Shumkonia mesophila: one gene and its partner. The protein of the gene in region 2 interacts with the protein of the main gene of each other region in a pairwise test. Links are inferred from orthologs where the notes say so. Each region holds a gene or a part of one and is shown on either strand. Other genes may lie near its edges. The genes, in order: ODR01_RS09790 and ybgC.

Region 1 (14,566 bases), on a different replicon or contig from region 2:
ATCGATGATGGCGAAGCCGCTGCCCCCCGCCTCCGCCTCGATGCGGCGGGAGAGCCTGAGCAGGCTGCCGCCGTAGCGGCCCTGGACGATTTCCCCCTCGCAGAAGAGAAGCGGTGGCGAGACCGCCCAGTCCTCGCCATGGGCGGTGAGCCGCGCCGGGGTGACGGGCAGGTCCCCGTGCAACGGCGCCTCGTCCGCCGAGCGGCGGATCGAGTCGAGGCCGCAGGTCATGAGGAAGCCGGAGAGTCCTCCGCCCAATCCGGCGCGGCCGTCGGCTGGGGAATCTTTCACGGAGGGATGGCGAAAGCCCGACGGCGCCTGCCAGGCAAGCGGCACGCCGCGCCACGACGCCAGCCCGATGTCCAGCGAGCGGTCGACGAGCACGACGAAGTCGAGGCCGCCGCCCGTCGAAAAGGCGAGGACGCGCACCCCGTTCTCGACCCCGTCGTTCAGGGTCATGGACCGCACGCTCGCCAATTGGCGGAGCGTACCGACGAGGGGGCTGAGCGCCGGCATGCCGCTCACGCCATCGCCGTGGCCCGCGGCAGGTCCAGGCGGGCGAACGCCTCGGCCGGCGCGTCGTTGGCGCGCATCAGGCGGGTCATCAGGTCGAGGAGCCGTTGCTCCTCGGGGCCGTTGCGGAGCGGGTTCTGCTGTCCGGGGTCGGTTTTCAGGTCATAGAGCCGGGTATCGCTTTCCAGCAGGGCGCCCGGGCCATAGTTGTTGTACATCGGCGAGCGCTCGATGACCGGCACCTTCAGCAGTTTGGCCCCCTTGGTGAAGGCGAAGCCGTCGGAAAGGCTGGCCAGCGACAACTCCTCGGGCGTGAAGAACGAGAAGATGTGGGTGGGCATCACCGTATACTGGTAGATCTCCTGCGCCGCCAGGTCGGCCGGATAGCGATGGTAGGTGTAGCGGCCGTCGGTGACGTTGACGGCACCGCCGAAATAGCCGAACAGGGCGCCTTCCCGCCGTACCTCGTTGCGCCGCATGCCGAGCAGCGAGAAGCCCTCCATGTCCGGCTCGGGGGCGAGGCCGAACAGGTCGAGGAAGGTGGGCGCGATATCGATCGTCTGGCTGAGCGCGGATGTGCGCGTTCCGGCCAGTTCCGGCGCGCGGGGATCGTGAATGAACAGCGGGATGTGGACGATTTCCTCGTACATGTTCATCCGGTTCTTGGCCCAGAAGTCGTGCTCCCCCAGCAGGAAGCCGTGGTCGGTGGTGACGACGAGCGCGGTGTCCTTCCACAGGTCATGGCGGTCGAAATAGTCGAGCAGCTGGCCCATCAGGAAATCGCACATCGACATGATGGCGTAGTAGTTGGCCCTCAACTCCTCGCATTCGGCCGGCAATTCGTCGACGCGGCCGTAGCGGGGCCAGTCGCGTACCGGCCCGTTCCAACCGGTCTCGAACGGCTTCTTGAAGCGGGCCGGCGCATGGAACGGCTCGTGGGGGTCGAAGCATTCGATCTGCAACAGCCAACCGTCGGCCTCGCGGTTGCGGTCCAGGAAATCGAAGCCGTGGGCGAAGCACTTCACCGAGGGAAAGTCCTTCTCCTCCTTGATGAACTCGCGATTGACGGCGTTCCTGGCGAAGTACGTCCGCCGACCCGCCGCGAACTGGCGGGCATGGTACATCTCGCGCAGCCTCTCCCAGTGCGGCTGTACCATTGCCTTCCAGGCGTCGCCCTCCTGGCCGCGCACGAACTCGTAGGAATCGTAGCGGTTATGGTAGGTGGCGCCGCCGTCTTCCCAGTAGTGGAAGTGGTCGGTGACGAGGTGGCTGTAGACGCCGGCGCCGCGGTGCAGCAGTGCGGGGAAGGCGTCGTCGAACGGCTCCAGCGGCCCCCAGCTGCGGTGCAGGAAATTGAGGCGGCCGGTCAGCATGTCGCGGCGGGCCGGCATGCAGGGCAGGCTGCCGACGTAATGGCGCTCGAAAGCCACCGAGCGCTGCGACAGGCGGTCGAAATTCGGTGTCGGCACGCGCCCGCCGCCGTAACAGCCCAGCAGATGTCGGTTGAGGGAATCGAACAGGACGAAGACGGCTTTCATGAAGGCAACCCCGCTCCTATTTGATGGCGCCTTTGGTCAGGCCCGAGACGATGAACCGCTGCCCGATCACCAGCAGCACCAGGGCCGGGACGATCGACAGCGCGGCGCTGGCAGCCATTTGCGTGTACTGGATCTCGTACTCCTGGGCGAACTTGGCGATGGCGACCGGGACGGTGGCCGTCTGCTTCATGGTCAAGTTCAGGGCGACGGCGAATTCATTCCACGAGAACACGAACGTCAGCACGCCGGTGGCGGCCAGCCCGGGACGGATGATCGGCACCACGATCCTGCTGAGCACGACCGGCGTCGAGGCGCCGTCGATGCGGGCCGCCTCGATCAGCTCCTGGGGCACGTCGCGTACGAAGACGCCCATCAGCCATAGGGCCATCGGCAGGTTGAGCGTGGTGTGGGCGAGGATCAGGCCGGTGAAGGTGTTGTCCAGGCCGACGCTGCGCGCCATCGTGTACCAGGCGCCGGCCAGCGCGATCGGCGGAATCATGTGGAAGACGATCGTCCAGCCTAGGAAGGAATGCAGCACCCACGGATGCCAACGCATGCGGTACAACGACCACGCGGCCGTGGTGCCGATCAGCAGGCAAAGCGCCGTCGAGACGATCCCCACCAGCAGGGAGTTGCGGTAGTTCAGCAGGAAGTCCGAGGTCTTGGAAAACAGCACCTCGGTGAAGTTCATCAACACCGGGGAAAAGGCGAATTCGCCCATCAGCAGCGAAATCTGGGTGCGGAAGCCCGCCGCCACCACCCAGGCCACCGGGAACAGCACGACGACGGCGGCGGCCACCAGTACCGCGTGACCGGTCAGCCGGGGAAGGCTCAGGCGCCTCATGCCATGCCCTCCCGCTTCCGGCGGGCATTCAGCGCCACCACAAGCAGCAGCGAGACCAGGAAGATGACGGCCACCCCCATCGCCGAGCCGTAGCCGACGCGGTCTTCGGTGAAGAAGCGCTGGTAGAGCGTGAAGCTGATGACCTCGGTCGCCGTGCCGGGCCCGCCGCCGGTCAAGAGGTAGACCTCGTCGAACACCTTGAAGGCCAGCACCAGGCGAAACGCGAACGTGACCACGATGGTCGGCACCATCAGCGGGATGGTGACGTAGCGCAATTCCTGCCAGCGGCTGGCGCCGTCGATCTGGGCGGCCTCGTAGACGTCCTGCGGCAGCGATTCCAGGCCGGCCAGGAACAGCAGGAAACAGAACGGCGTCCAGTGCCAGATGTCGACGACGATGACCGACAGAAGTGCCGTGGCCGACGACCCCAGCCAGTCGTGCGGCATGAGGCCGAACATCCCGATGAGCTGGTTCACCGGGCCGAAGTCGAAGTTCAGCATCAGCTTCCAGATGGCCCCGATGACGATGCCGGGGATCAGGATCGGCAGGATGAAGATGGTACGGTAGACGACCCGGCCGCTGCCGAGGCGGCTGCACAAAAGCGCGAGGGCGAAGCCCAGCACCATCTGGCCGGCCACCGCCGAGACCGCGAAGATGATGGTGTTGACGAGCCCGGCCCGAAACAGCGGATCATTCGGAAGCGCCTCGTAGTGGTCCGTTCCGACCGGCTGCCAGACGGCCGACGCACCGACCCAGCTGACTTCGTGGAAACTCGTCGCCACCAGGTTCACCAGCGGCAACACGCTTAAGCCCAGCATGAACAGCAGGGCGGGCGCGAAGGTCGCCCAGCGCCACGCCCGATCGTCGAGAAGCGAGCCGCGCTTCCCGCTCCTCGCCACCGCACGCGGCTCGCCGATCGGCATCGTCGTTGCCTTCATGGCTCGCGTTCCATCGGCCGCGATGGCCTGATTCAAGCCCGGCCGGTCTTGTAGCCGTGCTTGGCCATGATCGCCTGAATCTCGTCCGCCATGCCGTTCAACGCTGCGGCCGGCGCGACTTCGCCGCTGATCGCCCGGTTCAGCCCGAGGTCAAGCACGGCGATCACCTCGCTGGCTTCCGGGAACTGGTAGATGTTCACCGCGTGGGGCAAGGCCTTGGACAGCGGCTTCATCCAGCGGTTGACGCGCTCTTCGGCCATGGGGTCGCTATAAGGCGCGGCGCTGATCGGAATGCCACCGGACTTGGCGTAGTGAAGCTGGGCATCCTTGGTCTGGAACCAGCGCAGGAACTCGACGGTGGCGCGCTTGCGGTCGTCGGTCACGTTCTTCGAGACGCCGCCCAACCAGTGGCCGAGGGCTGGCGCGGTCGGCAGTCCCGGCAGATGGGGCGGCGGCGCGAACTCGATCTTGTCGACCACCGCAGACTTGTTCTTGTCGTCCATCTGCGAAGCCGCGGCGATCACCACCATGACGTGGGCGGCTTTGCCGGTCAGCACGTTCTGGATGACTTCCGCCTGATCCATAGACGCCGTCTGCGGGTGCCCCGCCTCCTTGGCGAGATGGATGTAGTATTCCAACGCCGCGACACCAACGTCATTGGCCAGCGTGACCGTGTAGTCGCCGGCGTTCTGGTCGCGGAAGATGTCGCCGCCGTGGCCGTAAAGGTACGGATAGAAGTCGTAGGACACCGTGTGCGTGCCGCGTGCCCCGCGCTGCACCATGCCATAGCGGCTGGGCGGACGGTGCAGGGCCTTGGCGTTGGCCTCCAGCTCGGCGAAGGTCTCCGGCTCCTTCAGGCCGGCCTCCTTGTACAGGTCGCCCCGGTAGTAGAGCATGGGCACGTTCGGCTGGACCGGAATGGACATCAGCTTGCCGGCCGGCGTCATGGCCCGGGTCTTGGGATCGAAATAGATGGTGTTGCCAAGCGTGTAGACGTCGGGGTCCAGCTTGAAGCCGGGGTCGATGTCGGAAATCGCCTCGACGAAACCGCCCGCATACATTTCGGCGAACCAGCCGGAGTTCATGATCAGAAGGTCGTACGAGCCGGTGGTGGCGCGTACCGAATTGCGCTGCTTTTCCAGCGATCCGGCAAACGGGTTGACGTCCAGTTCGACCTTGTTGCCGGTCTCCGCCTCGTAGCGCACGACCGTCTTGCGGAAGCTGTCGAACCACGGGGACTGGTTGATGACGATGGTGATGGGAGCGGCGGAAGCGGCCCACAGCGGACGGCAGGCGAAGGCCATGGCGGTGGCGCCGGCACCCGCAAGCGTCTGGCGGCGCGTCAATCTGAAGGTGTCCATGTGAATTCTCCCTGGTGCATTTTTGGGAGAAGACGTGGCACCCTTTTGCCATGCATTCAAATGATTTGTTTGGTAATTGCGATAGCTGAAAGTTATGGCATCAATTCTTGGGACGCGCGGCGCAGACGATCCGCAACTCGGCGATGATCGCCGTCGCGGCCGGCGACAGCCAGCCATCCTTGCGGCTGATGAGCCCCGCCTCCCTTACCGCGGAGATCCTTGGCACCTTGAGCATCGCAATGTCTTGCCCCTCGCTCCACTGCATGGTCGTCGAGCCCAGGAAGCTGAGCGCGTCGGACTCGCGGAGCATGTTCAGGATGAAGGCCATGGATTCCGTCTCGACGACGATCTGCGGCAGCGGCAGGTCGAGGGCCACGAAAAGCGCCTGCAGCCGGCGGTGGGACCGGGTGTTCCGGGGCGGCAGGATCCAGGGAAACTCGAGCAGCTGGCAGGGCTCCGGCTCGTTCTGCCGGGCCAGCGGATGGTCCGCCCGGCAACAAGGGCCCAACTCGTCGGCCGTCAGCCGCTCGATCGCCAGGTCCTGGGAGAGCTCCCGCAACGGCAGTTCTGCGACGACGAAGTCCAGTTCGCCGCGGCGCAGCGCCCGCAGCAGGACGTCGTCATATCCGCCGACGACGCGGGCCCGGACCGCCGGATTGGCCATGACCGTGCGCGCGAGGCTGACCGGCAGATGACGGCGCAGCCAGGCCGGCCCGGCGCCGATCGACACCGTGCCGACGGCGCCGCGGCGCAGCCAGTCGATCTCGCTCATGGCGTCCTGCACCTGGACGTTCACCGTCTCGGCATGCCGAAGCAGGCTCTGGCCGAATTCGGTCAACTGGACCCCGCGCGGCAGCCGGTCGAACAGCTGCACGCCAAGCTCCTCTTCGAGTGCCCGGATGCTCTTCGTCAGGGTGGGCTGGGCGACGCCAAGATCGGCGGCCGCGCCCGTGATGTTGAGCGATTTGGCGACCGCCAGGAAATACTCGAGCTGACGAAGGTTCATCCGAGTCCCCCCATCGTCCTGAGACCGCGACGGATCGGAGCGAACTCAGGCGTCGCGGCACAGATGCGAAACGAAGGCCGGCAGGTCCAACTGGCGTTTGCGCCGCAGCCGTTCGGCGGCCAGGATGGCCTGCACGCCGGCCACGCTCTCTTCCACCACCCGATTGATGACGATGTAGTCGTAGGCTTCCCAGTGGCTCATTTCGGAGGCCGCCTTGGCCATCCTCCGGCGCACCACCTCGTCGGAATCCTGGGCCCGGGTCTTGAGCCGTTTTTCGAGCTCGGCGTGCGACGGCGGCAGGATGAACACACTGACGAGGTCGGTACCGGCATTGTGGGCCAACTGCTGGGCGCCCTGCCAATCGACGTCGAACAGCACGTCCGTTCCCTCGCGGAGCGCCCTCTCGACCGGGGCCCTGGGCGTGCCGTAGCGGTGGTCGAAGACCTCGGCGTATTCCAGGAACTCGCCGGCCTCGACCATCTCTTCGAACCGGCTGTCGGAAACAAAAATGTAGTCGCGCCCGTCGACCTCTCCCGGACGCGGCGAGCGCGTGGTCGCCGAAATCGACAGGATCAGGTTGCCCTCGCGCTCCAGCAACAGGCGCGAGATCGTGGTTTTGCCGGCGCCGGAGGGCGAGGACAGCACCAGCATCAGGCCGCGCCGGGCCATGGGCTCTTTCGGCGCCGCGTCGCCGAGACCGGCGGGGCTGGGGCTATTCAATGTTTTGCACCTGTTCGCGCATCTGGTCGATGACCGCCTTCAAGGCCAGCCCGCAGCGGCTGAGATCCATGTCCGGAGACTTCGAGCACAGCGTGTTGGTCTCGCGGTTGAATTCCTGGCACAGGAAGTCCAGCCGCCGCCCCACCGCGTCCGTCTCGCGCAAGAGCGACCGGCCGGCCGCCAGATGCCCCCTCAGCCGGTCCAGTTCCTCGCGCGGATCGGCCTTGGTCATCAACAGTGCCGCCTCCTGCGCCAGCCGCTCCTCGGAAAGGGCGGGCAGATCCTCCAGAAGGGCCTTCACCTGGCTGACCAGGCGTTCGCGGATGGCTTTGGGCTGGGCGGCAACCACCGCCTCGGCTTCGCGGCACAGCGCCTCGACCTCGTCGAACTGGCCGCCGACGATCTCGGCCAGGTGGCGACCCTCGTCGCGACGGGCCGCGTGCAGCGAATCGAGCGCGGCGTCGAGGGAGGCCAGAAGTTCGGCATCCATCGCCTGCTGGGCCTGCTCGTCCACCTCCTCCTCGGCCGTCTCGATGACGCCGCGCAACGCGAGAACCCCTTCCGGACGGGGCGGCGCGGCGTTGGGAATCCGCCGCTGAACCTCGGCGAGAAGGCCGATGACCTCGTCCAGGGCGGTGTGGTTGATGCGGAACCCCGCGCCGCGGACGTTCCATTGCAGCGACAACGACAGCGAGACGTTGCCCCGGCGGAAACGGGCGACGACCCGCTCGCGAATGGGCGGGTCGAGGCGGTCGAAACCATTCGGCAGCCGGCTTCGCACATCGAGGCCGCGGCCGTTGACGCTTTTGACTTCCCAGATCCACGAGCAGCGGTCGTTCTGCCCTTGGGCGCGGGCGAAGCCCGTCATCGATGAAATGGCCACACAACCTCTCCAGCACCGGCCCCTGCGGCCCCCGTTATATCGTCCGCCACCGGGATCAACAAGCGGCCGTGGGAACGGCGGGGGCGGGATGGGCCTCGTCGGCCTTGTTCCCGGTCTCTCCCGAGACCGCAAGGGTGAATTGGAAGGCGGTGCCCGCGTCCACGCCCTCGACCAATTCCAGACGGCCGTTGTGGGCCTCGACGATGGACCGGCAAATGGCCAATCCCATGCCGAGCCCGTCGCCCTTGGTGGTGACGAACGGCTCGAAGATGGACTGGCGGAGGTCGGACGGAACCCCGCGTCCGGAATCGCGAACGGTCACCCGTACCAGATCGTCGCCGCACCGGGCGGTCGAGATGATCACCCGGCGGGACGATGGCGCGTTTTCCCGGGCCGCCTCGACGCCATTGCGCGCGAGGTTGAGAATGACCTGCTGGATCTGGATCTTGTCGGCGGTCACCGGGTCAAGCGCTGTCGCCAGATCGAGAGCGACGGCGACGCCATGGCATTGCGCCTCGGCCTGCAGAAGATCGACCGTCTCGCGAATGGTGGCGTTGATGTCGACCGGCGCCTTCTCGGGTTCCACCTTCTGGACGAAGGAGCGAACCCGGCGGATGACCTCGCCGGCGCGAAGTGCCTCGGCCGCCGCCCTCTCCATGGCGTCCAGCACCTCCTGGGTCACCGTATTGGTTTTCCTGAGCCGCGCGATGCTCCCCCGCACGTAGTTGGAAATGGCGGTCAGCGGCTGGTTCAGCTCGTGGGCAAGGCCGGTCGCCATCTCCCCCATCGTGCTGACCCTGGAAACGTGGGCGAGTTCCGCCTGCAACCGCCGCGCTTTTTCGTCCGCCTCGCGGCGTTGGCGCGCCATGGTCACCAGGGCGATGCCGAGCTCGCCGATTTCGTCGCCGCGCTGTTCCGGCAACGACACGTCGAAGGCGCCGCGACCGATCTGGCGGGTCAGCACCACCAGCTTCTCGATCGGGCCGCTGATTCCACGTGCCACCGCCACGCTGAACAGAATCCCCAAGGCGGCGAAGACAAATGCCGCGATGCCGCTGACCGTCAGCAGCCGGGTCGTTCCTTTTTGATGAATTCCTTCGACCAAGGCTTGGGTCGTCGCAATGTCCGATTGCACGTCGGTCAATAAAAGGCCGACGGTCACACCGCCCAGAATCCGCGCACCCTCCGCGACGGGGACCGAGACGCTGAGGCGGTCGCCCTCGATCAAGGTGACGCTGTGGCCGAAGGACAGCACCGCGGTCATCTTATTGTCGGGCACCCCCGGGAAATCGGCGACGACCGTGTCTGAGCCATCCACGACGATGCCCCGGGAGGCGTTGAAAACGCGGACATGGTCGACGCCCCGCCGGCCGCGGGCGGACAGAACGAGATCGCGCACGGCATCCCATTGCTGGCGGGAAAGGGGGTCGGTCAGGGATTCCGAAAGGAAGACGGCCACGCCCTGGGCGCGCCGTTCGGCCTGCTTCAACAGCGCCGCCGCCATCGCCGCCGAGTTCGACTCGCGCGTCTCGTCCATCGTTTGGCGGAACTGCACGAAGAGCAAAGCCGACAGCACAACAACCAGGGCGGCGATCAGGCCGATGATCGCCATCGTGACGCGCGTATGGAGGCGAACGATCATTCACCTTATTCCGTTGCCGGCAGGGTTGAACCGCCGGGTCTTGCCGTTCGCAAGCGCGACATCCTATCCCCGACCGTGCGCCGGCCGACACCCCGGATTTTCCCCACTGTCGATACCGGTCCGCCTTCGGCCGCCCCTTGTCGATGTTTTCTTCGTCGTTTCCGGCCCCCGGATCTTTTATCCTGACGGCATCCCCGCCGCAACGAAAGGGCCATGGTGAGAAATTTTTCGTCTCCGCGATCCATCCTGATCACCGGCGCCTCGAATGGCATCGGCGCCGCGCTGGCCACCGGCTACGCCGCCCCCGGCGTCTTCCTGGCGCTCGCCGGACGCAACGCCGACCGCCTGGAGGCGGTGGCCCGGCAGTGCCGGGAGCGGGGCACGGATGTGGCGGTCAAGGCCATCGAGGTGGTCGATCGTGCCGCCATGGCCGCCTGGATCGAGGGCGTCGACGACGCTCATCCGCTGGACCTCGTCATCGCCAATGCCGGAATTTCGGCCGGAACCGCGCGCTCGACCGACCCCGTGGAAAAGGTCCGCGAGATCTTCGCGGTCAACGTGGACGGGCTGCTCAACACCCTCGATCCCGCCATCGCCCGCATGCGCCCGCGCCGCCGGGGACAATTGGCCGTGGTCAGTTCCATTGCCGGTTTCCGCGGCCTGCCCGGCACCACCGCCTACGCCGCCAGCAAGGCCGCCGTCAGAAGCTACGGCGAAGGCCTGCGGGGCTCGCTGTGGGAGGACGGCATCGGGGTGTCGGTCATCTGCCCGGGCTTCGTCGTTTCCGGCATGACGGCGGTGAATCCCTTTCGCATGCCGTTCATCATGGGGGCCGACAAGGCGGCCGGCATCATCCGGCGTGGCCTTGCCCGCGACAAGGCCCGCATCGCCTTTCCGTGGCCGATGTACGTCGTCGTCTGGCTGATGAGTGTCCTGCCCCCGGCCTGGACCGATCCGCTGTTCCGGCGCCTGCCGCGCAACCCGTAAAACCGGGTGTATTTCGGCATCTCGTATTTTGGGGACACCATACTTCGTATTTTGGGGACACCATACTTAATTCGATTTCACCGCTCATTGCCCGGAATGGCAATGTCTTTTCGCGAATTAAGTATGGTGTCCCCAAAATACCCGCCGAAATACCCCCGAAATACCCGCCGGCGCCTGCCGCGCAGCCCCTGAGCCGCGTCAGCGGGGATCGGCCGGCCCGGGCGTTTCCTGGTCGCGCAGTTTGCGCCAGCGGGCGACGTTGCGGTTGTGTTCGTCCAGTGTCCTGGCGAACGCGTGCCCGCCGTTGCCGTCGGCCACGAAATAAAGGTCGTCGGTGTCGGCCGGATTGAGGGCGGCCACCACCGAGGCCCGGCCCGGATTGCAGATCGGCGCCGGCGGCAGGCCGTCTTGCGCATAGGTGTTGAACGGAGAGGGCGTCTTCAGGTCCTGGCGCATCAGGGGGCGCCCCAGGGCCTCTTTGCCGCCGGTGAGCGCGTAGACTACCGTCGGGTCGGACTGCAGCCGCATACCCTTCTTCAGGCGGTTGACGAAGACCGCCGCCACCCGCGAACGTTCTGCCGGCACGGCGGTTTCCTTTTCGATGATGGAAGCCAGGATGACCGCCTCGCGCGGCGAGGAAAGCGGCAGGTCCGGCCGGCGTTCCACCCACGCGCGGGCCAGGATGTCGTCCATGGCGCGGGCCATGCGTCCGACCATCTCCTGGCGGCTGTCGCCATGGGAATAGTGATACGTCTCGGGCAACAGCGTTCCCTCGGCAAGTGCCCCGGCGATGTCGCCGACGAGACCGTCGGCGGCAGTCAGTTGCGCCGCCACCTGGGCCACCGTCGCCCCTTCGACCAGGGTCAGGCGCCGCACCACCGTTCGACCGCTTTCAAGGAGCGCGATGGCGTCGCGAACGCTGATCGCCGCCGGAAACGCGTATTCGCCGGCCTTGAGGCGGCCGTCGGCACCGGTGATGTTGGCCCCCGCCTCGAAGACCGTGGGGTGTCTGATGACGCCGGCTGCGGCCAATTGGGCGGCGATGGCGCCGAGGCCGGCCCCTTTCGGGATCACCAGCGTGGCCGGCGCCGCCAGCGGTCCCGGCCGCACGAACTGGGCATAGCCCCAGGCGAGCACGCCGCCGCCGGCCAGCAAGGCCAGAAGAACCAGGGAAACCAGGAGGAACGCGATGCGGCGCATGCCGCCTTACATTCTAGCTGAATGCCTTGAAGATGATCGACGCATTGGTTCCGCCGAAGCCGAAGGAATTGGACAGCACGGCGTTGATCTTGCGTTCCCGGGCCTTGTGGGGCACCAGGTCGACTCCGGCAGCGGCGTCGCTGGGATTGTCGAGGTTCAGCGTCGGCGGCGCGATGCTGTCGCGCATGGCGAGGATCGAGAAGATCGCCTCGACCGATCCCGCCGCGCCCAGGCAGTGGCCGACCGCCGATTTCGTCGACGACATGGAAACCTTCTTCATGGCCTCGCCGAACAGGCGCTTGGCGGCGCCCAGCTCGATTTCGTCGCCCAATGGCGTCGAGGTCCCGTGGGCGTTGACGTAATCGATGTCGTCGGGCGTCATGCCGGCCCTTTTCAAGGCCATGGCCATGCACCGATAGGCGCCGTTGCCGTCCTCGGCCGGCGCCGTGATGTGGTGGGCGTCGCCGGTCAGGCCGTAGCCGACGAACTCGGCATAGATGTTGGCGCCCCGCTTCTTGGCGTGCTCGAGTTCCTCGAGAACGACGACGCCGGCGCCGTCCCCCATCACGAAACCGTCGCGGTCGCGGTCCCACGGCCGCGAGGCGCGCGTTGGCGCGTCGTTGAAATGGGTCGACAACGCGTTGGCCCGCGAGAAGCCGGCCACGCCCAGGCGGCAGATGGCGGCTTCCGCCCCGCCGGCGATCATGACGTCGGCGTCTTCCCACATGATCATGCGGGCCGCATCGCCGATCGAATGGGCGCCGGTCGAACAGGCGGTGACGACCGCGTGGTTCGGCCCCTTGAGGCCGTATTTGATCGAAACCTGCCCGGACACCAGGTTGATCAGGCTGGCCGGGATGAAGAACGGGCTCAACCGCCGGACGTTGCTCTCGACGATGACCGCCCCCTTGGCGATCTCGGCCAGGCCGCCGATCCCCGAGCCGATCGACACGCCGGTTCGACAGCGGTCCTCGTCGGTTTCGGGCTTCCACCCGGAATCCTCGATCGCCTGCGTCGCCGCCGCCATCCCATAGAGGATGAACTTGTCGACCCGGCGGGCGTCCTTTGGCTCCATCCAGTCGTCGGAGGTGAACAGGCCCTCGGCCGTCGGTCCCTCGGGAACCTGGCCGGCGACCTTGGCCGGAAGGTCCGAAACGTCGAAATTCTCGATGGTCCGAATGCCCGACTGCCCTTGAAGCAAACGATCCCAACAGGGTTTCACCCCGCACCCAAGGGATGTCAGGAGCCCAATTCCGGTGACGACGACACGTCTCATGACGGTTGCGGTTCCGTTATTGTGGGGGAGTGGCGAAAAGGACATGCCCGGCAAGGCCGGGCTTCGCGCCTCCCTAGGAAGGATCTACTTGTGCGCCTCGATGAAGTCGATGGCGTCCTTGATGGTCAGGATCTTTTCGGCGGCGTCGTCGGGGATTTCGCAGTTGAATTCCTCCTCGAACGCCATGACGAGCTCAACCGTGTCCAGGCTGTCGGCCCCGAGATCATCGATGAAGCTGGCATTCTCGGTCACCTTCGTCTCTTCGACCCCGAGATGCTCCACGACGATTTTCTTCACGCGATCACCAACATCACTCATCGGTAAATTCCTTGCCTGTTCCTCATTGAATGCAATGACCCGGCCGCTTCCCGCAAAGTCCCCACAGACCCCTTGGGCGCCGGCGACGGCCCCTCTCGTAACACACTTTTTCCGCCTTTGCCAACACCCAGCAAAGGCGCGGTATTCCTAGATCATGGCCATGCCGCCGTTGACATGCACGGTTTGCCCGGTGACGTAGGCGGCCTCGTCGCTGGCCAGGAACGCCACGGCGGCGGCGACATCCTGGGGCGTGCCCAGACGGCCGCCCGGGATGCTGGCCACCAAACGCTGCTTCTGCTCGTCGGACAGGGCATCGGTCATCGGGGTGGCAATGAAGCCGGGGGCCACGCAGTTGACCGTGATGCCGCGCGAGGCCACTTCCTGGGCCATCGACTTCGACATGGCGATCATGCCGCCCTTCGAGGCCGCGTAGTTGACCTGGCCGGCGTTGCCCGTCACCCCAACGATGGAGGCGATGCCGACGATGCGCCCCGAGCGCTGCTTCATCATCGGGCGAAGGCAGGCCCGCGACAGCCGGAACGCCGCCGTCAGGTTGACGTCGAGCACCAGTTGCCAGTCCTCGTCCTTCATGCGCATGGCCAGGTTGTCGCGGGTCAGGCCGGCGTTGTTGATAAGGATGTCGATGCGCCCCATCGCCTTTTCGGCGTCGGCCACCAGCTTGGCCGGGGCCTCGGGATCGCTTAGGTTCGCCTCGAACAGATGGGTCCGTCCGCCCAACTCCTTGGCCAGCGCCTCCATGCCCTCGCGGCGCATGTCGGTCAGGCCCAGCGTCGCCCCCTGCCCGTGCAGCAGGCGGGCGATGGCCCCGCCGATGCCGCCGGAGGCCCCGGTGATCAACGCGCATTTTCCGGAAAAGTCGAACATGGCTTCCCTCTCCCCTCGTCCGTTCGTCACAGGGTCTTGACCAGTGTCTCGATGTCCTCGGGCGTGCCGACCGCCATCGCCGCCAGATCGCGGTCGATGCGCCGGGCCAGCCCGCTCAGCACCCTGCCCGCCCCCACCTCGACCAGAGTATCCACGCCCAGCGCCTTCATGGCCAGAACGCTCTCGCGCCAGCGCACCGTCGACGTCACCTGCTTGACCAGCAGGCGGCGGATCTCGGCGGCTTCCTCGACCGGCGCGGCGGTGACGTTGGCGATCAGCGGCACCACCGGGGATTCGATGTCGGCCCCCGCCAGGGCCTCTTCCATGATCTCGGCGGCCGGCGCCAGCAGCGAGCAATGGAACGGCGCGCTGACCGGCAGCATCACGCACTTGCGGGCGCCCTTCCCGCCGGCGATGGCGACGGCCCGCTCGACGGCGGCCAAGGCGCCGCTGAC
Region 2 (14,609 bases):
CCGCCGGTCGGGCGCCCGGTCGAGGACCTCGGCCCACCCCTCGCGGCCGAGCGGAACCAGCATCGCATCGCCGACCACGGCGGCACCGTTGCCGGTCGCGGGATCGGCCATCTCGATGTCGAAGCGTTCGTCCCAGAAGACCCTTTCGCCCGCCCCCGCGGCGACGGGGGCCGGCAGGTGCCGGCCTTCCCGGCAGACGACGATTTCGCCGGCCCGGCGCAGCAATCGACACCGGGCCAGCGTCGCCGACGACGGGCCGGCGCCCCCGGCCATCCACGACCACAGCGCGTCGACCTTGTCGCGGGCGGCCGGGTAGGCGCCGCCGCCGACCGTGCAGAGGACGCGCGACACTGCGCCCCGCGCCGTCGCCGGCGCCGCCGCCGCCAACGCGGCCGGATCGAGCGCGGCATGTCCGGCCGGAGACAGACGGCACGCGCGGGCCAGCAGGCCGGCGATCCCGTCCTCGCCTTCCGCCCGGCGGGCGGCGAACGTTTCGGCCAACCGCTTCAGGTGGGCCATGCCGCATCCCGCTTGCGCCAAGGCCGGCAGCCACTGGCGGACGCGGACGCGCGCGTAGGCCGTATCGCGGTTCGATGGGTCCTCGACCCACGGCTGCTTGCGCGCGCGCAACGTCGCCGCCAGGCGGGCCCGTTCGACGGCGAGCAGCGGACGCAGGATGCGCACCCCCGCCGTTTCGCTGATGGCGCTCATGCCGGCCAGGCCGTGCGCCCCGCTGCCCCGCGCCAGGCGCATCAGGAGCGTTTCCGCCTGGTCCTCCAATTCGTGGGCCAGCGCCAGATGAAGGATGCCGGCCCGCCGGCACCATCCGGCCAGCAGGTCATAGCGGGCGGTTCGCGCCTTGGCCTGGATGGCAGCCAGGGGCTTGGTCCCTTCCCAGGTCAAGATCCGATGCTCGATGCCGAGAGCGTCCATCCAGTCGCCGACCGCGGCCGCCTCGGCCGTGGAGTCCGGCCGCAGCCGGTGATCGACCGTCAACGCGACGACGCGGCCGCCCTGGCGGCGCGCCCAGGCATCGGCCAACACGCAGAGCGCCATGCTGTCGGGGCCGCCCGACAGGGCGACAGCGATACGGGCGTGGCGCTCGAACGGGCCGAGCGCCGCCATCAAGGCACTGAATTCCAGGTCGGAAACGGGTCGGACCATCGCTCCACCGGGCGGATTGCCGCCGCCGAGGCCGGCGCCGGCCGTCCGCATCTACCGGACGGACACTACTTGCAGGCGTTCTTCTGGCGTTCCCGAGTGACCACCTGCTGGATGGTGCCGGGTGCGCCGGGAAATTCCTTGGTCAGCTTGTCGAAAGCGGCGCACGCTTCGCGCTTCTTGTCGAGGTTCGACAGCGACATGCCGAGTTTGAGCAGCGTGTCGGCTGCCTTCGAACCCTTCGGTTCGCGCTGGTAACCCTCGAGGAATACTTCCGCCGCCCGAACGTAGTCGGCCCGCACGTAGAAGCTTTCGCCCAGCCAGTAGTTGGCGTTGCCGGCCAAAGGGTCCTTGGGGTGGGAATCGAGAAAGGCGCGCAACGCCGCCTCGGCCTCGTCGTAACGGGCCTGCCGCAACAGCCCGAAGGCATGGTCGTATTGCTCTTTCGGCGACCCCGCCGGCAGCGCGCCGGGCTTGACGGTGGCCGATTGCGCCTGGGCTTGCTGCGCCCCGCCGCCGGTCGATGGTGCGACGGTCCCTTGGCCGGCCCGCTCGGCATCCTGCCTGGGCAGCGTTCCCAGCACGCCGGGGGGCGGCGCCAGGCCCGGCGCCGAAGAATTCGGCCGCGCCATCTGCCCGGACGACGGCGCTGTCATGGCGGATGTGCCAGCCTGGCTGCCTTCCGCCGTTTGGCGCGGCGGGGTCCCTGGCGCCTGTCCCCGGACCTCGGCTCCGCCTCTTTCGAGTTGGCTCAGGCGGAAATCCATGTCGCCGATCAGCTTTTCGAGACGCTGGTTGACCTGGTCGATCTGATGGCCGGCTTCCTCGACCCGCCCGGTCACGGCGCGCACCTCGTTCTCCAACGCGGTCAGGCGCACCTCAAGCCGCGCGTTCCCCGGCTGGTCCCCGCCCAGGCTCATGTCGGACGATGGCGCCGACGAACTGCCGGACAGCGGCGGCGGCGCCATGCCGCCCCGCGACATCTGGATGTTCATCGTCTGGATGTCGCGTTCAAGCCGCTGCAGGCGGTCCATCAGCGGCTTCAGATCGGCCTCCTGGGAAGACGCCGGAAGAGCGGCCAGGAATACGGCCGACGCCAATGCGAGCCCCAACAGACGGGCCGCTCTGATTCCACGGTTGCTCGCCGAGCGGATGACAACGCTCATCATGCTCTCCCCTGGGCCAGGTCCCTGGACCCGTTCCGTAATGACAGTTGCGCAACGCACCGGATCATGCCGCGAGTTTAGGGCAAAATTTGGGCGCCGCCCTTACCGGACATTCCGGAAAGGGCTGGCGCCCAAATACGTCATTCCGGCTTACGAAACTCAGCTTCCGGCGGCACCGGAGGTGAGGGTCGTCACCGCGCGACGGTTCTGCGACCAGGCCGCCTCGTCATGGCCGAGGGCCACCGGGCGTTCCTTGCCGTAGGAAATGATGTTGACCCGGGTCCGGGCGATGCCGAGAGCCGAGAGGTAATCCTTCACCGAGTTGGCGCGACGCTCGCCGAGCGCCAAGTTGTACTCGCGCGTGCCGCGTTCGTCGGCATGGCCTTCGACCGTGACGGCGACGCTCGGGTACTTCTGGAGCCACCCCGCCTGCTTCTTCAAGGTCGCCTGAGCCTCGGGCTTCAGATCGAACTTGTCGAAATCGAAGAACACGCGGTCGCCGACGTTGACCACGAAGTCTTCCTTCGAGCCGGCCACCGGGCCCATGCGGGCCGGCGCGGACGCGGTCGGCTGGGCAGAGCCGCCAGCCCCACTCGCCGCAGCTGACTGTTCGGGAGCTGTCTCACAACCCGCGATCAATGCCACAGCGGCAACTACTGCCAAAACTTTAAAGCGCATGTAAACATCCCCTCTTTCGGAGTACTTGGCTGACGAAGATACACACGCGAACCGTGGAGACCATCGTCTCGACCTATTCGCGTGCCGGTGTCCTGCAAATAAAAGGCGGACTTCGCGAACGCCACGAAGTCTCCTTGTCATATGGGACTATATGCCGAGGCCGTCATGGAATCAAGGGGGACCACGCTGGATCGGAGGCGTCGAGCGGCGTTACCATCTCGCGTTCGTTGTATCCTGTCAAGTCGATCGAGTACAGGCGCGAGCGGGTATCCTTGCCGTCTTTCCCCGAAGGAACCTCGCGGAAATAAATAAGAACCCGGCCGTTGGGCGACCATGTCGGCCCCTCGACCAGGAAGCCTTCGGCGAGCAGGCGTTCGGCGCCACCGTTCACGCCCATCACGCCGATGTAGAACCGGCCGTTGGCAATCTTCGTGAAGGCGATGAGGTCGCCGCGCGGCGACCATACCGGCGTGGCGTACCGCCCGGCCCCGTAACTGATCCGCTTGACGTTGCGGCCGTCGGCATCCATGACGTAAAGCTGCTGCGTGCCGCCGCGGTCCGAGTCGAACACGACCTGCCGGCCGTCGGGAGAAAAGTCCGGCGAGGTGTCGATGGCCGAATGGTTGGTCAGCCGCTTCGACACCCGGGTGCGCAGATCCATCTGATAGATGTCGGTGTTGCCGTCCTGCGCCATGCTCATGATCACCGCCTTGCCGTCCGGCGAGAAGCGGGGCGCGAAGGTCATGCCGGGGAATTCGCCCAGGATTTCCTGGCGGCCGGTGTCGAGGTCGAAGATGTAGACGCGAGGCGATCTCTGGAAATAGGACAGGAAGGTGATTTCCCGCCGGTTGGGCGAGAAGCGGGGCGTCAGGACCAGTTCGTTGCCCTTGGTCAGGAACTGATGGTTGGCGCCATCCTGGTCCATGATGGCCAGCCGCTTGATCCGCCGGTCGGCCGGGCCGCTTTCCGAGATGTAGACGAGCTGGGTGTCGAAATATCCCGTCTCGCCGGTGATCCGTTCGTAGATGGCGTCGGCGATGATGTGGGCGACGCGCCGCCAGTTGCCCGTGGTGCTGGTATAGGCGCGCCCGACCATCTGCTGTTCGGCGACCACGTCCCAAAGGCGGAATTCGATCTTAAGCCGCCCGTCGGCGAGCACGTCGGCCCGCCCGTGCATCAGGGCCTGGGCATTGATCACCCGCCAGTCGCCGAAGCGGGGCAGGACGTTCAAGGCCGCGGCCGTCTGGATGAAGGCCCGTGAATCCAAGGGCTTGAACAGGCCGGACCGCTCGAGGTCGGCGGCCACCACCTGCGAGATGTCCCGCCCGAACTGCGTCGCCTGCGGCGTTCCCCCGACAAGGTCGGTGACGGCGATCGGCAGCGGCTCGACCGTTCCCTGGGTGATGTCGATGCGCAGCTCGGCGGCGGCGTTCGTCACGCCGAGCAGACACCAAGCTGCCGCCAGTGCCCAGACCGCCTTTGCGATGAAATGTCGTCGATGAGGCGTCATGTTCAAAACATTTCCTTCGGATTGAAGTTCAACGTCATGTCTTTCCACTGGTCGTATTTCGCGGGCGGCAGCCGCAAAGGGCTGCACTTCGGATTGAGGACGGCCCGGAGTGCGCTTTCCGCGGCGGCGCGGAAATAGGGGTCGCTCTGCATGCGGGCCTGATCGCGGATGCGGGCCTCGCGCACGGTGCCGTCGGGGTTCATCGTGGTGTGGATCTCGATGATCAGGTCCTCGGCGTCCTTGGCGCCGGCCGGCAGGCTCCAGCAGCGGGCGATCTGCTGGCGCACCAGGTCGATCTCGCTGATGCTGAGCGGCTGCGACGCGTCGTAGGAGCGCGGCGGCGAACGCAGGGCCTGGGCGATCTGATTCTGGAAGGTGTCGCTGGCCTCCGCCTTCCTGTCCGGCTCCTTGCGGGTGGGGTCGGGCTTGGTCGGTGCCTGCCGTTTCAGGTCCTCGACCGTTTTGAGGACCGAGGCGAAGGTGTCGGGCGCCTTCGGCTTGCGCTTCGGCTTGGCCTGGGCGAGCGGCTCGGGCGCCAGCGCCTTCGGCTCGGGCTTGGGTTCCGGTTTCGGCTCCGGCTTGGGTTCGGGCTTTTTGGCTTCCGGCTTGGGTTCCGGCGGCGGCGGCACCACCACCGGCTCGGGCTTGGGCGCGGGTGGGGGTGGCGGTGGCGGCGCCGGCTCCGCCTTCGCCTCGGGTGGCGGCGGTGGCGGCGGTTCCGGTTTCGGCTCCGGCTTCGCTTCCGGCTTGGGAGCGGCGGGCGGCGCATTGGTCCGTTCGGCGACCGTCAGGATCTCGACCATGATCGGAGTGTCGACCATCGGCGCCGGATTGCGCAGTTCGGGCAGTCCGAAGTACGCCAGGGCGGCAACCGCGGCGTGCGCAACGCACGAAAGGGCGATGCTCCGGCGCATGTCCATTATCTGGGCGCCTTCTTCCTTGCGGCCGGAGTCTTCTCCGGCATCTGCTCGGTGATCAGGGCCACTTTGCTGAAACCGGCCGCGTTGATCGTGCCCATGACCTCCATGACCCGGCCGTAACTGATGGCGCGGTCGCCGCGCACGAAAATCCTCGCCTCGGAATTGTTGTGGGTGATGGCCACCAGGCGCGGCGCCAGATTGTCGATTTCGATCTCGGTTTCCTGAAGGAAGATCCGCCCCTGCGAGTCGATGGAGACGGCCAGCGGCTCGTCCTTGCCCGGCAGGGTCGACGCCTGCGTCTTCGGCAGGTCGACCTGCACGCCGACGGTCAGCAGCGGCGCCGTCACCATGAAGATGACGAGAAGAACCAGCATGACGTCGACCATCGGCGTCACGTTGATGTCGCTCATCGGCCGGCTCGCGCGGCGGCCGCCCAGGCGCTTCAGACCTCGTCTTGGCATCGTAACGGCCATGGTCAGTCCGCTTCCTCCATCTGCCGCGAGATGATGGCCGAGAACTCGCCGGCGAAGCTGTCGAGGCGCCCGGCATAGCGGTCCAACTCGCGCGACAGCTTGTTGTAGGCGACCACCGCCGGAATGGCGGCAAGCAGGCCCAGCGCGGTCGCGAACAGCGCCTCGGCGATGCCGGGGGCGACCACCACCAGGCTGGTGTTCTTGGCCAGCGCGATCGACTGGAAGCTGTTCATGATGCCCCACACCGTGCCGAACAGCCCGATGAACGGCGCCGTGGCACCGGTGGAGGCGAGGAATGTCATGTAGCGTTCGGCGCGGTCCATCTCGCGCGTCACCGTGATCTGCATGACCCGGTCGATGCGATCGCCAAGGCCGACCCGGCTGGTGCGCGTCCCGTTGCGCTTGGCCAGGGCGCGCCGCCACTCCTTCATGGCGGCGACGAAGACCGCCGACATGGGGTCGCGCGGATAGCTGCCGATGTTGTCGTAGAGGGCGTCGAGCGAGCCGCCCGACCAGAAGGCGGTCTCGAACTCGCTGGCCCGGGCGTTGAGGCGCCGCAGCCCGATCAGTTTTTCGAAGATGACCGCCCAGCACCAGATCGAGGCCAGCAGCAGTCCGACGATGACCACCTGGACCACGATGTCGGCGCGTACGAACAGGCTCCACACCGAAAAGTCGAGCCCGGCGACGGAACCGCCGAGGGTAACCGCATCAATTGTCGCTCTTTCCATCAATCACGTCCTGCTAACTCTCATCACGCCACGCCTCGAAGGCCGCCCGTATCCCCTGGGGAATGCGGGCCGGACGCCCCGGATCGGCGCGCTTCATACAGGCAATCCGGACCTCCATGCGAACCAATTCGTCGCCGTTTCGGCGCACGCTTTGGTTCATGTCCACCGAGGCGCCCTTGACATCGGTGACTCCGGTATGAATTTCCAGTCCGTCGTCGAGATGCGCCGGCCGCAGAAAATCGGCCGCGCACCGGCGCACGACGAAGACCAATCCCTCCTCGCCGGCCAAATGGGACTGTTCTATGCCCAGAATCCTTAACAAATCCGTACGGGCCCGCTCGGCGAACTTGAGGTAGTTGGCGTAGTAGACGACGCCCCCGGCATCCGTGTCCTCGTAGTAGACGCGCACGGGAAACACGTGGACCCCGCCGCGGACCGTGCCCACAGCCTCACTCATCGCCGGCCTCGATGCCGCTGATCAGCTCATACTGGGCCGAAGTGGGCGGCGGCGTCAGCCCCAGGTGCCGATAGGCGTTGGGGGCCAGTACCCGGCCGCGCGGCGTGCGCATGAGGAAACCCTGCTGGATGAGGTAGGGCTCGATGACCTCCTCGATGGTGTCGCGCTGTTCGGAAAGCGCCGCCGCCATGGTTTCGACGCCGACCGGGCCGCCGCCATAGTTGTCGGCGATGCAGCTCAGATAGCGCCGGTCCATGGCGTCCAGCCCCATGCCGTCGACCTCCAGCCGGTTCAAGGCGGCATCGGCCGTCCGGGCGTCGACGGCGGCGGCGCCGTCGATGGCGGCGAAGTCGCGCACCCGGCGCAGCAGACGCCCGGCCACCCTGGGCGTTCCCCGGGAACGGCGGGCGATCTCGGTCGCCCCGTCGCGGGTCAGATCGACCTTCAGTAGACGGGCCCCGCGGCTGACGATCAGTTCAAGTTCCTCGGCGGTATAGAAGACGACGCGCAGCGGAATGCCGAAGCGTTCGCGCAGCGGCGTCGTGATCAGGCCGGTCCGGGTGGTGGCGCCGATCAGCGTGAACGGGGGAAGATCGATGCGCACCGAGCGTGCCGCCGGCCCCTCGCCGATGATGAGGTCGAGCTGCCGGTCTTCCATCGCCGGATAGAGGATTTCCTCGACCACCGGGTTGAGGCGGTGGATCTCGTCGATGAACAGCACGTCGCGCGGCTGCAGGTTGGTCAGGATGGCCGCCAGATCGCCGGCCCGGACGATGACGGGACCCGAGGTGGCGCGAAAGCCGACCCCCAGTTCGCGCGCCACGATCTGCGCCAGCGTCGTCTTGCCGAGGCCGGGCGGGCCGTAGAGCAGCACGTGATCCATGGCTTCACCGCGCTGGCGGGCCGCCTGGATGAAGACCCGCAGGTTGGCGCAGGTCTGCCGCTGCCCGACGAAGTCGTCGAGGCTGAGCGGCCGCATTCCGGCCTCCGCCGTGTCGGCCGCCGCCTGCTCGGGCGCCACCATGCGGTCGACCTCGTTCATCGCGGGTGCTCCTTGGGCGCCAGCTCATTCAGGCCGGCCCGGATAAGGGCCGGCAACTCGACGTCGGCACCCAGCCGTCCGGCCGCCTGCGACACGGCGCGCAGGGCCTCCGAGGCGCCGTAGCCCAGGTTGACCAGCGCCGAAACAGCATCCGCGGTATTGCCGGCGGCCGCGCCGCCCACGCCCGAACGGGCGAAGGCGGCCGTCCCGTGGGCTGCCGCGCCCAGCGCGATGGCGCCGACCTTGTCCTTCAATTCGCTGGCGATGCGTCCGGCCAGCTTGGCGCCCACCCCCGGCGCCCGGCTGAGCGCCGTGCGGTCGGCGGCGGCGACGGCGTGAAGGATCTCCTCGACGTCGAGCGTCGAAAGGATCGACATGCCGACCTTGGCGCCCACCCCCTGCACCTGGGTCAGCAGACGGAACCAGTCGCGTTCCGCCGCGTCCATGAAGCCGTAAAGATGGATATGATCCTCGCGGACATGGGTTTCGATCACCAGGCTGGCCGGCTGGCCGTCGGCCAGGCGGGCCAGGGTGCGGCCCGAACAGAACACCAGGTAGCCGACGCCGCCGACGTCGATGACCGCCCAGTCGTCGCCGCGCGAGTCGACGCGGCCGCTCAGCTTGGCGATCATAGCGTCGCCCCCGCCGGCCGCGCGCCCTGGGCGAGCCGAAGCGTGGTGGCCCGGTGGTGGGCATGACAGATGGCGGCCGCCAGGGCGTCGGCGGCGTCCGCCGTTTTGGTGGCGCTGGTGGGCAGAAGGATGCGCACCATCATCTGGATCTGTTCCTTTGCCGCGTGGCCGGTTCCGACCACGGTCTTCTTGATGAGGTTGGGCGGATACTCGAACACCGGCACGCCGCAGCGCGCCGGCACCAGGACCACCACGCCCCGCGCCTGGCCAAGCTTCAAGGTCGACACCGCGTTCATGTTGACGAAGGTCTCCTCGACCGCGGCCTCGGCGGGACGGAATCGCTCGATGACCTCGATCAGGCCGTCATAGAGGGCCGACAGCCGCTCGGCCAAAGGCATGCGACTGTCGGTGACGATGACGCCGTCGGCGATATGGCTGAGCCGGTTGTCCCACGCCTCGATCACGCCCCAACCGGTAATACGAAGCCCCGGGTCGAGTCCCAAGAGTCGCAAGGGTTTCAAAAACCTCCTCCAGTCGCGAAACGGCGTGTCGATCAGGCGCTGAGCCGCTCCATCACCTCGTCATCGACGTCGAAGTTGGTCGACACCCGCTGGACGTCGTCGTTGTCGTCCAGCACGTCGAGCAGCTTGAAGAGCGTCGACGCGGCCTGTTCGTCGATGGGAACCGTGTTCGTCGGCTTCCAGTCCAGGCGGGCCGATTCCGGCGTTCCGAAGCGCTTCTCGAGGGCATCTCGCACGGCGCTCAGGTCATCGGGCGCGCAGGCGACGAGATGGCCGGCCTCGTCCGATTCCACGTCCGTCGCGCCGGCCTCGAGCGCGGCCTCGAACATGTCTTCGGCCGACGCGGTGTCCTTCTTGTATTCGATGCGGCCGATGCGCTCGAACATGAAAGACACGCTGCCCGTCTCGCCCAGGTTGCCCCCGTGCTTGCTGAAGGCGGCGCGAATTTCCGAGGCGGTGCGATTGCGGTTGTCGGTCAAGGCCTCCACGATCACCGCCACGCCGCCGGGACCGTACCCTTCGTAGCGGATCTCCTCGTAGTTGGCCGTGTCGTCGCCGCCCGCCCCGCGCTTGATCGCGCGCTCCATCGTATCCTTGGGCATGTTGGCGGTGCGCGCCGCGATGATCGCCGAACGCAGCCGGGGATTGGACTCAGGGTCGGGCATGCCGCTGCGGGCGGCCACCGTCAACTCGCGGATTAGCTTGGTGAAGACCTTGGCGCGCTTGGCATCCTGTGCGCCTTTCCGGTGCATGATGTTCTTGAACTGGGAATGACCCGACATAAACCGACACACCCCTTATTTGCCGAGGGACTCGGGCGCTTGTACCATATGTAGTGGAAGAACGCACGGATACCGTGCTTTGAGCTATCAAAGCAATATGGCAAGATTTGGGCGTGCGGCAAAGGACCGAATCGCTCCACCGCTTATTCCCCCGGGCACCGAAGCCCGAGAGGGTGGATGCGCCCAAAGTCCGCGTTCTCCACGCCTTGTTCGGCGACAGATTACGATACGGCGCCAGCGCCGCCAAGACGTCTCATGCGAGATGTCGCGCCGGCGTCTGCGACAACCGTCCGCCCAGGCGCAGCGGCTCGATGCCGACGGCCAGGCCGGAAGCATCGTCGGTCTCCACCAGAACGGCGCAGAGCGTGGCCTCGCCGTGGGCGGGCTCCAGCCGATCGGTCGGCAGCACCTGGGTCAGGCGGGCCGTCGCCGTCCGCTTTTCCATGCCGATCACCGAATCATAGTCGCCGCACATGCCGACGTCGGTCAGGTATCCGGTGCCGCCGGGCAGGATCTGGGCATCCGCCGTCGGCACGTGGGTATGGCTGCCGACCACCGCCGACACCCGGCCGTCGAGAAAATGCCCGAGCGCCATCTTTTCGCTGGTCGCTTCGGCATGGAAATCGACGAAGATGGCATGCGCCTGGGCGCCCAGCCGGCATTCGTCGACCACGGCGCCGAGCGCGCGGAAGGGATCTTCGATGGCGTGCATGAACAGGCGGCCCTGGACCTGCGCCACCGCCACCCGCCGGCGGTCGGGCAATTCGTAGACATCGACCCCCCGCCCCGGCGTGCCCGCCGGATAATTGAGGGGGCGCAGAAGCCTGGGCTCGCTGTCGATGAAGTCGATGATTTCCCGCTGGTCCCACACATGGTTGCCGGTGACGATGACATCGGCGCCGGCCGCGAACAGCGCCTGACAGATTTTTTCGGTGATGCCGAAGCCGTGGGCGGCGTTCTCGCCGTTGACGATCACGAAGTCGACGCCGAGATCCTGGCGCAGGTGGGGAATCTGGCGGCAGACGAGATCGCGCCCCGCCCGGCCGACGATGTCGCCGATATAGAGAATTCTCATGGATGCGCAGTCCTGAATGCCGTTTCCTCGGTGACCACCCAGTCCAGCCGGGCGTCGGTCGGGCCGTGGGGCACGGTTTCCACTTCCTGGCAGGAATAGCCGATGCCGACGGCCTCCACCCTGCCGCGGTCGCGCAGCAAGGGCAAGGTCCTGTCGTAGTATCCGCCGCCCTGCCCCAGGCGATAGCCCTGGCGGTCGAAGGCCAGCAGCGGCACCAGCAGCAGGGCGGGAATGCCCTGCTCGGCGGTGGCGGCGGGTTGCCTGGTCCGCAGCGGCCCGCCTTCGAGCGGCTGTCCCGGGCCCCAGCGGCGGAAGATCAGGGGTTCCCCCGCGGCCTCGACGACCGGCAGCAGGCAAAGGGCGCCCAGTTCATGCAGATGCGAAAGCAGCGGGCCGACGTCGGCCTCGTCGCCGACCGGCCAGTAGGCGGCGACGGCGATGCCGGGCCCAAGGCCGAAACCGCCGGCGATGGTCAGGAAATTGGCAAGGATGCGCTCTCCGGCGGCGGCCCCCGGGGTGGCGCAAAAAGCCTGCCGTCGGCGCCTCATCTCGGCGCGCAAATGCGCTTTCTGCTGTTTCATGGACGTCGGGGGAACCGGGACCGGAGGCATGGAGGACATGAGGTGGGCGGTGCCGCTACAGCCGTTGGCCGAAGAATCCTCCGTGGCCTGCTCGCGCAGGTGGGTGACCATATACCGGACCCACGGGTCCGGCAGGGACAGTCCCCTAGAGAATCGAAGTAGCCCCAGGGATGTCGTGGCCTGACGTGCTTCGCAGCCGCCGCCCACCCTAGTATCTAGGCGCCTTTGAGGCGCGCGGCAACTCCTTCGATGCGTTGGGCCAGCGAATCCATGGCGGCACCGAGGTTTTCCTCGGCGTCGAGACGCACCGTCGCGGCGCGATCGCCGGCCTTGAGCGATTCCACCTCGGCATAGGCGTCCGACAACTCGTCGGCGATCACCAGGCCCGCCATCACCAGCAACTGGGCATCGCCGACCTGCCCGACCGAGGCGACCAGTTCGTTGATCCGCCGATCGACATAGGCGGCCAGCCGCGCCAAGTGGGCTTCCTGGCCGTCCTCGCAGGCGATCTGGTATTTGCGACCGTTGATGGAAACGGAAACGTGCGCCAACGCCCTACTCCTCCAGAACCGCTTTCAACCGCGAGATGACGCTGTCGAGCCGATGCGACACCTCCTCGGTGGCGGACCGGACCTGGGCGTTCTCGCTCTGGCTTTCGGTGAGGGCCCGCTTCGCCGCCAGCAGGTCTTCCGACACGTCCTCGCGGGTGGAGGCACGGGTCGCCGCAGCCGTCTCGATTTCGGCCACGGCCCTCTCAAGTCGCTCTCGCGCCCGTTGGATGCGCGATGGCGCGGGGATGGATGAGTTGCTCACGGACTCCAGAATAGGCATCCCCCCATAACGCCGTCAACCGCCGTTTCTCTCAAAAAATCCATTGACTGGGGAGGTCAATGGGGTAAAGGTTCGGCCGAATTCTGCGCCGCAGCCGCCCCGCGGGCGAATGAGTGTGACCCGCCCGAGGGCCTCGCGTCTCCCCCGTATCGTACGGCGAAACGGGTGTTCAATCCGAACCCAAGCTATGGAGAAGGAAGATGGCAGTCCGCGTTGCAATTAACGGGTTTGGCCGCATCGGTCGCTTGGCCCTGCGTGCCCTGATCGAGTCCGGGCGCAAGGATGTCGTGGTGGTCGGCGTCAACGACCTCGGGCCGGTGGAAACCAACGCCCACCTCCTGAGGTACGATTCCGTGCACGGCCTGTTCCCCGGCGAGGTCAAGGTCGAGGGCGACACCATGAACGTCGGTCAGGGCCCGATCAAGGTGACCGCCGAACGCGACCCCTCCAAGCTGCCGTGGAAGGAACTCGGCGTCGACATCGTCTGGGAATGCACCGGCATCTTCACCGCCAAGGAAAAGGCCCTGGTGCATCTGGGCGCCGGCGCCTCGAAGGTGCTGGTTTCGGCGCCCTCCTCCGGCGCCGACGCCACCATCGTCTATGGCGTCAACCACAAAGTCCTGACCGCCGCCCACAAGATCGTCTCGAACGCCTCTTGCACGACCAACTGCCTGGCGCCCGTCGCCTATGTCCTCAATAAGGCCATCGGCATCGAAAAGGGCTACATGACGACGATCCATTCCTACACCGGCGATCAGCCGATCCTCGATACCCTGCACAAGGACCTGCGCCGGGCCCGCGCCGGCGGGCTGTCCATGATCCCGACCTCGACCGGAGCGGCGAAGGCGGTCGGCCTGGTGCTGCCGGAACTGGCCGGCAAGCTGGACGGCTCGTCCATCCGGGTGCCGACCCCCAACGTTTCGGTGGTCGATCTCAAGTTCATCGCCAAGAAGGCGACCACCAAGGACGAGATCAACGCCGCCATCAGCGCCGCCGCCAACGGCGAACTCAAGGGGATTCTCGCCGCCAACGACGCTCCGCTGGTGTCGATCGACTTCAACCACAACCCGCACAGCTCGATTTTCGATCTGACCCAGACCCAAGTGGTCGATGGAACCCTCGTCCGCGTGCTGTCGTGGTACGACAATGAGTGGGGCTTCTCCAACCGCATGGCCGATACCACGCTGGCCATGTCGAAGGCCGGTTGATCGGGTCTTCGGGGTAAGCAGTTCGGGGCGGGGCCTTCCGGGGTCCCGCCCTTTTCGTATGTCCTATGGCTGGTTGGCAGGAAGCGGGGATGGCGACGCCGTCAACGTCCGCGCGACCCGTAGCCCCGTACTGCCGTGCCGAAACCCCGGGCCCACCCACCGACTGGCTGAACGCAGATCCATGGGGTGATTGATCCAGGACCCACCACGCCGGACACGGGCTTCACAATCCCCACCCGTCAACCACACACGGCCGTCCGATGGCGCCCCCCGATAGCCTTGATGCGAACAGTCCTCGGTCCATTCCCACACGTTGCCTATCATGTCATACAGTCCGAAGGCATTGGGCCGGAAACTGCCGACGGGAGACGTTGTTTCCCAGCGATCATGTCCTTCCGCCAGCCCAATGCAGCAATACCTGGCGGCCCCCATAGTTGGCGTGTTCCCGGCCGAGACTCTCGCCCCACGGGAAAAGCGTACTGGTGCCGGCCCGCGCCGCAAACTCCCACTCGGCCTCGCTCAATAGCCGGTATTCCACGGCGGCCTTGATGCTCAGGAGGCGGACGAATTCTTTGACGTCGTCCCAATCCACGTCTTCCACCGGATTCAGGCTTCCCACGAAACGACTGGGATTGGTCCCCATGACCGCAAGCCATTCGGCTTGGGTCACTTCGTATTTTCCCACGGCGAAGGGCTCCGCAATGACGACACGATGAGCCGGCCGCTCCGCAGCATAGTTCCCGTCGCCCATGACGAACGAGCCGGACGGAACGATCACCATTTCGGGGCATTCGGCGCAGTCCCGGAACGTTTCTCCGATTTTCGGTCCCGCACACGCTTG

The links.
Region 1: the proteins of ybgC (region 2) and ODR01_RS09790 interact in binary tests that used the Escherichia coli proteins (3 or more experiments, as listed by UniProt). The link is inferred for Shumkonia mesophila from one-to-one orthologs.

What each region holds. Positions count from the first base shown.
Region 1 is NZ_JAOTID010000004.1:320,513-335,078, forward strand. Bases 11,610-14,566 are described here. They hold ODR01_RS09790 (acyl carrier protein), read right to left. Parts: upstream 13,227-14,566; coding sequence 12,993-13,226; downstream 11,610-12,992. Other genes in these bases: mltG (endolytic transglycosylase MltG), read right to left, coding at 11,610-11,632; fabF (beta-ketoacyl-ACP synthase II), read right to left, coding at 11,646-12,908; fabG (3-oxoacyl-[acyl-carrier-protein] reductase), read right to left, coding at 13,374-14,111; fabD (ACP S-malonyltransferase), read right to left, coding at 14,138-14,566. Also shown: ODR01_RS09730 (DUF4432 family protein), read right to left, coding at 1-459; ODR01_RS09735 (sulfatase-like hydrolase/transferase), read right to left, coding at 522-2,051; ODR01_RS09740 (carbohydrate ABC transporter permease), read right to left, coding at 2,068-2,895; ODR01_RS09745 (carbohydrate ABC transporter permease), read right to left, coding at 2,892-3,833; ODR01_RS09750 (extracellular solute-binding protein), read right to left, coding at 3,866-5,194; ODR01_RS09755 (LysR family transcriptional regulator), read right to left, coding at 5,295-6,200; gmk (guanylate kinase), read right to left, coding at 6,246-6,869; ODR01_RS09765 (YicC/YloC family endoribonuclease), read right to left, coding at 6,913-7,803; ODR01_RS09770 (sensor histidine kinase), read right to left, coding at 7,859-9,445; ODR01_RS09775 (SDR family NAD(P)-dependent oxidoreductase), read left to right, coding at 9,659-10,432; more of mltG, read right to left, coding at 10,631-11,609. UniProt on the Escherichia coli protein: Carrier of the growing fatty acid chain in fatty acid biosynthesis.
Region 2 is NZ_JAOTID010000005.1:293,765-308,373, reverse strand. The notes cover bases 5,375-8,374. They hold ybgC (tol-pal system-associated acyl-CoA thioesterase), read right to left. Parts: upstream 7,097-8,374; coding sequence 6,653-7,096; downstream 5,375-6,652. Other genes in these bases: ruvA (Holliday junction branch migration protein RuvA), read right to left, coding at 8,135-8,374; ruvB (Holliday junction branch migration DNA helicase RuvB), read right to left, coding at 7,089-8,138; tolQ (protein TolQ), read right to left, coding at 5,911-6,639; tolR (protein TolR), read right to left, coding at 5,435-5,908; ODR01_RS11300 (cell envelope integrity protein TolA), read right to left, coding at 5,375-5,435. Outside these bases: tRNA lysidine(34) synthetase TilS, read right to left, coding at 1-1,164; tol-pal system protein YbgF, read right to left, coding at 1,230-2,330; peptidoglycan-associated lipoprotein Pal, read right to left, coding at 2,487-3,005; Tol-Pal system beta propeller repeat protein TolB, read right to left, coding at 3,169-4,515; more of ODR01_RS11300, read right to left, coding at 4,518-5,374; more of ruvA, read right to left, coding at 8,375-8,770; crossover junction endodeoxyribonuclease RuvC, read right to left, coding at 8,767-9,282; ODR01_RS11265 (YebC/PmpR family DNA-binding transcriptional regulator), read right to left, coding at 9,324-10,073; ODR01_RS11260 (TIGR00282 family metallophosphoesterase), read right to left, coding at 10,327-11,148; ODR01_RS11255 (5-formyltetrahydrofolate cyclo-ligase), read right to left, coding at 11,145-11,729; ODR01_RS11250 (cell division protein ZapA), read right to left, coding at 11,945-12,280; ODR01_RS11245 (hypothetical protein), read right to left, coding at 12,285-12,542; gap (type I glyceraldehyde-3-phosphate dehydrogenase), read left to right, coding at 12,761-13,768; ODR01_RS25240 (formylglycine-generating enzyme family protein), read right to left, coding at 13,832-14,200; ODR01_RS11235 (formylglycine-generating enzyme family protein), read right to left, coding at 14,154-14,609.